2 regions of the Pseudomonas sp. H1_A03 genome follow, and region 2 is predicted to be linked to the other one. Evidence: predicted binding sites of a transcription regulator. Region 2 holds the regulator's gene; the other holds the start of a gene.
The links. Region 2 encodes sigma-54, which starts transcription at its own class of promoters, with help from an activator protein. Its sites were predicted from a motif close to ANTGGCATNNANNTTGCTNT; they were not measured.
Positions count from the first base shown of each region.

Region 1: the regulator sigma-54 is predicted to act here: its motif matches at 2,233-2,252, upstream of AB4O35_RS09635 (sigma 54-interacting transcriptional regulator).

Region 1 is NZ_CP162829.1:2,112,634-2,116,593, reverse strand. Features, by position in the region: gene AB4O35_RS09650 (50S ribosomal protein L25/general stress protein Ctc) at 1-235, shown strand, start outside; gene pth (aminoacyl-tRNA hydrolase) at 404-988, shown strand; gene ychF (redox-regulated ATPase YchF) at 1,010-2,110, shown strand; gene AB4O35_RS09635 (sigma 54-interacting transcriptional regulator) at 2,528-3,451, shown strand.
Region 2 is NZ_CP162829.1:2,271,118-2,275,077, forward strand. Features, by position in the region: gene rapZ (RNase adapter RapZ) at 1-202, opposite strand, end outside; gene ptsN (PTS IIA-like nitrogen regulatory protein PtsN) at 205-669, opposite strand; gene hpf (ribosome hibernation-promoting factor, HPF/YfiA family) at 680-985, opposite strand; gene AB4O35_RS10435 (RNA polymerase factor sigma-54) at 1,061-2,554, opposite strand; gene lptB (LPS export ABC transporter ATP-binding protein) at 2,740-3,465, opposite strand; gene lptA (lipopolysaccharide transport periplasmic protein LptA) at 3,465-3,960, opposite strand, start outside.

The DNA.
Region 1 (3,960 bases), 160 kb from region 2:
TTCCCACACCGCCACCGAGCTGGAAGTAAGCTGCCTGCCGAAAGACCTGCCTGAGTTCATCGAAGTCGACCTGTCGGCTGCTGAAATCGGCACCATCATCCACCTGTCCGACCTCAAAGCCCCTAAAGGCGTTGAGTTCGTAGCACTGGCTCACGACGACGACAAGGCTGTTGCCAACGTCCACGCGCCACGTGTAGTAGCAGAAGATGAAGAAGGCGAAACCGCTGCAGAGTAATTTGCTCTGTAACGTCGGAGCTTGAGGAAACATCGCGGACCGAAACGTAGCGAGAAAGCGGGCGATAACGCGAAGTTTATCTCTGGATAAGTTAGCTTCTGTCGTCCACTTTCGCCGCAACCAGGTTGCGGCGATGTTATCCACAACTCCAAAGGAAGGGCCCCTGTCGTGACTGCCATTAAACTGATCGTTGGCCTGGGAAATCCAGGCGCCGAATACGAACAGACCCGGCATAACGCGGGGGCCCTTTTTGTTGAGCGCATCGCCCACGCACAAGGTGTAAACCTTGCGGCCGATCGCAAATATTTTGGCCTGACCGGGCGCTTCTCGCATCAGGGTCAGGATGTTCGTCTGCTGATTCCCACCACCTACATGAACCGCAGCGGCCAGTCTGTCGCGGCGCTTGCGGGCTTCTTCCGGATCAAACCCGAGGAAATCCTGGTGGCCCATGACGAACTGGACCTGCCACCCGGCGTTGCCAAGCTCAAGCTCGGCGGCGGGCATGGCGGGCACAATGGCCTGCGCGACATCATCGCGCAGCTGGGTAATCAGAATAATTTCTACCGTCTGCGGCTCGGCATTGGCCACCCAGGCGTTGCCAGTATGGTTTCAAATTTCGTCCTGGGTCGTGCGCCACGCGCCGAACAGGAAAAACTCGATGCCAGCATCGATTTTGCCCTCGGCGTGCTGCCGGATATCTTCGCCGGTGAATGGAACCGCGCGATGAAAAACCTGCACAGCCAGAAGGCTTGACTCTTACCGAGGGGAAACACCATGGGATTCAATTGCGGCATCGTCGGCCTGCCCAACGTCGGCAAATCCACCCTGTTCAACGCCCTGACCAAGTCCGGTATTGCAGCGGAGAACTTCCCCTTCTGCACCATCGAGCCCAACAGCGGCATCGTGGCTATGCCGGACCCGCGCCTGGCGGCATTGGCGGCCATCGTCAATCCCAAGCGCATCCTGCCGACCACCATGGAATTCGTCGACATCGCCGGCCTGGTAGCCGGTGCGTCGAAAGGTGAAGGCCTGGGTAACAAGTTCCTGGCCAACATCCGCGAAACCGATGCGATCGCCCACGTGGTCCGCTGCTTCGAAGACGAGAACGTGATTCACGTCTCCAACAGCGTTGACCCGAAGCGTGACATCGAGATCATCGACCTGGAACTGATCTTCGCCGACCTCGACAGCTGCGAAAAGCAACTGCAAAAAGTCGCGCGTAACGCCAAGGGCGGCGACAAGGACGCAGTGGTCCAGAAAGGCCTGCTGGAGCAGTTGATTGCTCACTTCACCGAAGGCAAGCCTGCGCGCAGCCTGATGAAGAACATGAGCACCGACGAAAAAGCGATGATCAAGGGCTTCCATTTGCTGACGACCAAGCCTGTGATGTACATCGCCAACGTTGCTGAAGACGGCTTCGAGAACAACCCGCTGCTGGACGTGGTCAAGGCCATTGCCGACGAAGAAGGCGCGATCGTGGTTCCGGTGTGCAACAAGATCGAAGCAGAAATCGCCGAGCTGGATGACGGCGAAGAAAAAGACATGTTCCTCGAGGCCCTGGGCCTGGAAGAGCCTGGCCTGAACCGAGTGATCCGCGCTGGCTACGAAATGCTGCACCTGCAGACTTACTTCACCGCCGGTGTCGAAGAAGTCCGCGCCTGGACCGTCAAAGTCGGCGCCACCGCGCCACAGGCTGCCGGCGTGATCCACACCGACTTCGAGAAGGGCTTCATCCGCGCCGAAGTGATCGCCTACAACGACTTCATCCAGTACAAGGGCGAAGCCGGTACCAAGGAAGCCGGTAAGTGGCGCTTGGAAGGTAAGGAATACATCGTTAAAGATGGCGATGTGATGCACTTCCGTTTCAACGTGTAAGTGCTGCCTGCGGTTTATACCGAGCTAAAAAAAGCCGATGCATTGCATCGGCTTTTTTGTGGGCGCTTGAACGAACTCGAATGTCGGGAAATTTGAAACTGCTAGATAAAATGACAAAATTCCTGAGCGTGAAACTTGCTCTAACACTTTAAAAACACAAAAAACTTATAACTAATTACGGCACTCAGAAAAATACCAAGCCGCTAAAAACTACTTACTATAATTTTAAGATTTCTCTTACGCAAAACTTAAAAAAAAACACAAATCAACACTTGTAATTTTTTAATTTTTTCAAATTACACACTTCACCTCCCCCAAAGTTTTGCCCCCATCATGACAACATAAAAAAATCCTGATTAACTAAGAACATAGGGAGATAGCCCTCTGAAAGCGGCCTCTGCATTGGAGCAAATTGCTATGTCGACGATTAGCCAGAACAGGCTCATAACAGATATAACCTTTCCTGATTGCCCGAGCATCCAAACAACTATAAACAATACCGCCACTCTTGATATAGATATTCTCTTGCTGGGAGAAACAGGTACCGGTAAAGATACACTGGCACAACACATCCACTACCTCTCCCACCGCAAGGGAAACTTCATTGCGGTTAACTGTGCCGCCATCCCGGAAAGCTTGGCCGAAAGCCAACTGTTCGGCGTCAATAGCGGCGCGTACACCGGTGCAGTACAGTCACGAGCAGGCGTCATCGAGGCCGCACACCTGGGCACCTTGTACTTGGACGAGATCGATAGCATGCCACTCGCATTGCAAGCCAAGCTGTTACGGGCGCTGGAGTCGCGGGGTGTTGAGCGCTTGGGCTCAACCCGGTTCATACCGGTGGACATGCGTGTCATCGCGTCCGCCCAACAATCACTGCATGAGATGGTCGAGCAAGGTAGGTTCAGACGGGACCTGTATTTCCGCCTTAATGTTGTCAATATTAGTCTTCCCCCACTGCGTCATCGGCGCGAACGCATCATCCCTTTATTTCTGAACATGACTCGGCAGGAAGCCGCCTACTATCACTGCACTACTCCCTGCCCCTCCAGCGAACTACTCCAGCAACTGCTATGCCATTCATGGCAGGGCAATGTGCGCGAACTACGCTCTACGGCTAAACGCTTTGTATTGGGCTTGACGCCCCTGGCGGCGGCTGAGGTGGGCATTCCGCGAATCAAGTCGAGTCTTAAAGAGCGAATGCAACAAATCGAAAAAGTACTGATCGAGGAATCTCTACACCGCAACGCTCACTGTGTGGATGGCGCAGCGAAGGAATTGGGAGTGGCCAAGCGGACGCTATATTACCGAATGAAACAACTGGACATATTATTGAGTTAAGGCCGCAGGCTCATCCACTGAAAACCATGACTTTCCACCAACAATGACACACTCTAAACGGCGCGTTTACGCTCGCCAAGAACTATACATGAAAGCCATGATTGTTCAAAAAGATGCCGCAACATTGTGCAAGTATTACATCGAGAGCAAAGCTGGAAGACCGTGCAATATTTTGAAATGCCATGGTGTAAATATCTGGAACTAATTAATTTCGAGCACCACTCATTTTGTGGTCCTAGACGGATGACCATGTACTCCTGACATCCGAATATCGGCCCACGTGATGCGAACACTCAAATTGAAAATTGGAGATATACCTATGATTCCAAGTTCCAGCAATTCGCCGTACAGCGGATATAACGCATACCAAAACGCTGACACTCAAATGGAGGGAGAAAAGCAGCGAGCCAAAGAGGACCAACTTATAGCCGCTAAAGACATGAATGACGCAAAAAAAGATTCATACGACAAAGCCACCATTCAAGCGCGAAACTAATAAAGCTCATCTC
Region 2 (3,960 bases):
GATGGCTGGGCAGGTTGCGGGCATCTATCGAAACGGCGACCAGGGGTTGCGCCAGTTCAGTATGGATCAGCGCGCGTTCCGCCAATTCCGGCAGCAGGCCGGCGGGCAAATTGTCGATGCAGTAGAAACCGCTGTCCTCAAGGACATTGAGGGCGGTGCTTTTACCTGAGCCGGAACGGCCGCTGACGATGATCAAGCGCATGATTACTGCCCGTTCTGTTCGTCCACGACAACCTGATACAGCGCCTCATTACTGCTGGCACTGCGCAGTTTGTCGCGTACTTCCTTGCGGTCGAGCATGCTGGCGATCTGCCGAAGCAGTTCCAGGTGTGCATCGGTGGCAGCTTCCGGGACCAGCAAAACAAACAGCAGGTCGACCGGGGCGCCATCGATAGCGTCGAAATCGATGGGATGGTCCAAGTGCAGCAGGGCGCTGACAGGCGTCTCGCAGCCTTTGAGGCGGCAGTGGGGAATAGCGATGCCGTTACCAAAACCGGTCGAGCCAAGTTTTTCACGAGCAATCAGTGCCTCGTACACAGTTTGCGTTTCCAGTTCAGGCACTTCACGGCCGATCAGGTTGGCAATTTGTTCGAGGGCGCGTTTTTTACTGCCGCCCGGCACGTTCACAAGGGAACGGCCGGGGGTCAGGATGGTTTCAAGTCGGATCATGGGGGGAGAGTTAACGACCTGTACCTTGCATCAGGTGCAGATTCTTTTCCTTATGCTTTATGAGTTGGCGGTCCAGCTTGTCGTAGAGCGAGTCGATCGCCGCGTACATGTCCTCATGTTCCGCATTGGCGACGAGCTTGGCATTCGGTACGTGCAGGGTGGCCTCGATTTTCTGCTTGAGCTTATCGACCTCCATGATGACCTGCACGTTGGTGATCTTGTCAAAATGCCCCGCAAGCTTGTTCAGCTTGCTTTCGGTGTATTCACGCAGGGGTTTGGTGACTTCCAGCTGGTGTCCACTGATGTTGACTTGCATACAGCTTCTCCTTCGTTGCCAGTGCATAAAGCGACAGGCGAAAGCGCCTGCCACTGGAACGCTGTGGCCCGCCCGTCACATCAAACGCTTACGCTCGCTGGAAGGCGCGATCCCGAGGGACTCGCGGTACTTGGCGACGGTTCGACGGGCGACCTGAATGCCTTGTGCCTCCAGTAAACCAGCGATCTTACTGTCACTCAATGGCTTTTTCTGATTTTCCGCGGCAACCAGTTTTTTGATGATCGCGCGAATCGCCGTGGACGAGCATTCACCGCCTTCGGAGGTGCTGACGTGGCTGGAGAAAAAGTATTTCAGTTCATAAATACCCCGTGGGGTATGCATGAATTTTTGCGTGGTTACCCGAGAAATCGTCGATTCATGCATGCCAACCGCCTCGGCGATGTCATGCAGTACCAACGGTTTCATCGCCTCGTCGCCGTATTCCAGGAAGCCGCGCTGGTGCTCGACGATCTGGGTGGCCACTTTCATCAGGGTTTCGTTGCGGCTTTGCAGGCTCTTGATAAACCAGCGAGCTTCCTGCAATTGGTTGCGCATGAAGGTGTTATCGGCGCTGGTGTCAGCGCGACGCACAAAACCGGCGTATTGCGGGTTGACCCGCAGGCGTGGCACCGACTCCTGGTTCAGTTCAACCAGCCAGCGCTCGTTATCCTTGCGCACGATCACGTCGGGAACCACGTATTCGGCTTCGCTGGACTCGATTTGCGAGCCAGGACGCGGGTTGAGACTTTGTACCAGCTCAATGACCTGGCGCAGGTCGTCTTCCTTGAGCTTCATGCGGCGCATCAGTTGGCTGTAGTCGCGGCTGCCCAGCATGTCGATGTAATCGGTGACCAGGCGCTGGGCCTCGGCGAGCCAGGGGGTCTTGGCGGGCAGTTGGCGCAATTGCAGCAGCAGGCATTCGCTGAGGGAGCGCGCACCGATGCCAGCGGGTTCGAACTGCTGGATGCGGTGCAGGACGGCTTCGATCTCGTCCAGCTCGATATCCAGTTCAGGGTCGAATGCTTCGAGAATTTCCTCAAGCGTCTCGTCCAAGTAGCCCTGGTTATTGATGCAGTCGATCAGGGTCACGGCGATCAGGCGATCGGTGTCCGACATCGGCGCCAGGTTCAGTTGCCACAGCAGGTGGCTCTGCAGGCTTTCGCCGGCGGAGGTGCGGGTGGTGAAATCCCACTCGTCATCGTCATTGCTGGGCAGGCTGCTGGCGCTGGTCTGGTAGACGTCTTCCCAGGCGGTGTCGACGGGAAGCTCGTTGGGAATGCGTTCGTTCCAGTCGCCTTCCTCGAGGTTATCCACCGTTGGGGCGGTTTCCTGATAGGAGGGTTCCTGCGCATCGGGGTTGGGTTTTTGCTCGATGTTATCGGCCAGCGGGTCTGCATTATCGAAGTCGTCGCCTTCTTCCTGGCGTTCGAGCATCGGATTGGACTCCAGGGCCTCCTGGATTTCCTGTTGCAGGTCCAGGGTCGACAATTGGAGCAGGCGGATGGCCTGTTGCAGCTGCGGTGTCATCGTCAGCTGCTGGCCCATTCTCAGGACTAGCGATGGTTTCATGGCAGGGGCTTAACACCTTATTCGCCGGCGCAATGCGCCATCCACGACAGGGCGCGTGAGCGCCAAACATAAGCAAATTATATGCCTGATATCGGGGGCTTTGCCTAGAGCGCGGTAACAATAAAAATCCAGAGGTTTTCATTGACTCCCGCGCACCTTGGCAATCGGCCGTGACACCACGGTGTTTACAGGCGGAACTCGTGACCCAGGTACACTTCCTTGACCAGTTCATTGGCCAGGATGGTGGCGGAGTCGCCTTCAGCGATCAGTTGACCATCGTTGACGATATACGCGGTTTCGCAGATATCGAGCGTCTCACGGACGTTGTGGTCGGTGATCAGCACGCCAATGCCCTTAGCCTTGAGGTGGTGAATGATCTGCTTGATGTCGCCGACCGATATTGGGTCGACGCCGGCAAACGGTTCGTCCAACAGGATGAACTTCGGTGCAGTGGCCAGGGCACGAGCGATTTCTACGCGGCGGCGCTCACCACCGGACAGGCTCATGCCGAGGTTGTCGCGGATATGGTTGATGTGGAATTCCTGCAGCAGGCTTTCCAGCTCCTTGCGACGACCGTCACGGTCGAGTTCCTTGCGGGTCTCGAGGATGGCCATGATGTTATCGGCCACCGACAGTTTGCGGAAGATCGACGCTTCCTGCGGAAGATAGCCGATACCGGCGCGGGCACGGCCGTGCATCGGCTGGTGGCTCACGTCCAAGTCATCGATCAGTACGCGACCCTGATCCGCCTGGACCAGCCCGACGATCATGTAGAAGCAGGTGGTCTTGCCGGCGCCGTTGGGGCCGAGCAAGCCGACGATCTGGCCGCTGTCGATCGACAGGCTGACGTCGCGCACGACCTGACGGCCTTTATAGGCCTTGGCCAGATGCTGGGCTTTCAGGGTTGCCATTACTCGGCCTTCTTCTTCGGCTGGATAACCATGTCGATGCGTGGGCGCGGTGCGGTGACCTTGTTGCCATTGGCACGACCGGCGTTAGCGATCTGTTTCACGGTGTCGTAGGTGATCTTCTCACCTTCCGTGGAGTTGCCGTCGGGGCTGAGCACCTTGGCTTGGTCGATCAGCACGATGCGGTTCTGCTGGGCGTGATACTGGATGGTCTTGCCGTAACCCTTCATCGGGCCGGTGTCGGTAGCGGACTGCTTCTGTTCGAAGTAAGCCAGGTTGCCCACCGAAGTGACCACGTCAATATCGCCAGCCTGGGTGCGAGTCAGGGTCACCGTGTTGCCGGTGATCTTCATCGAGCCCTGGGTGATGATCACGCCGCCTGTGTAGGTGGCGACGCCTTGCTTGTCATCCAGTTGCGCATCGTCAGCCGAAATGTGGATCGGCTGCTGGCTATCGTTCGGCAGAGCCCAGGCGCTCACGCTTCCCAGTGCTGCGCCC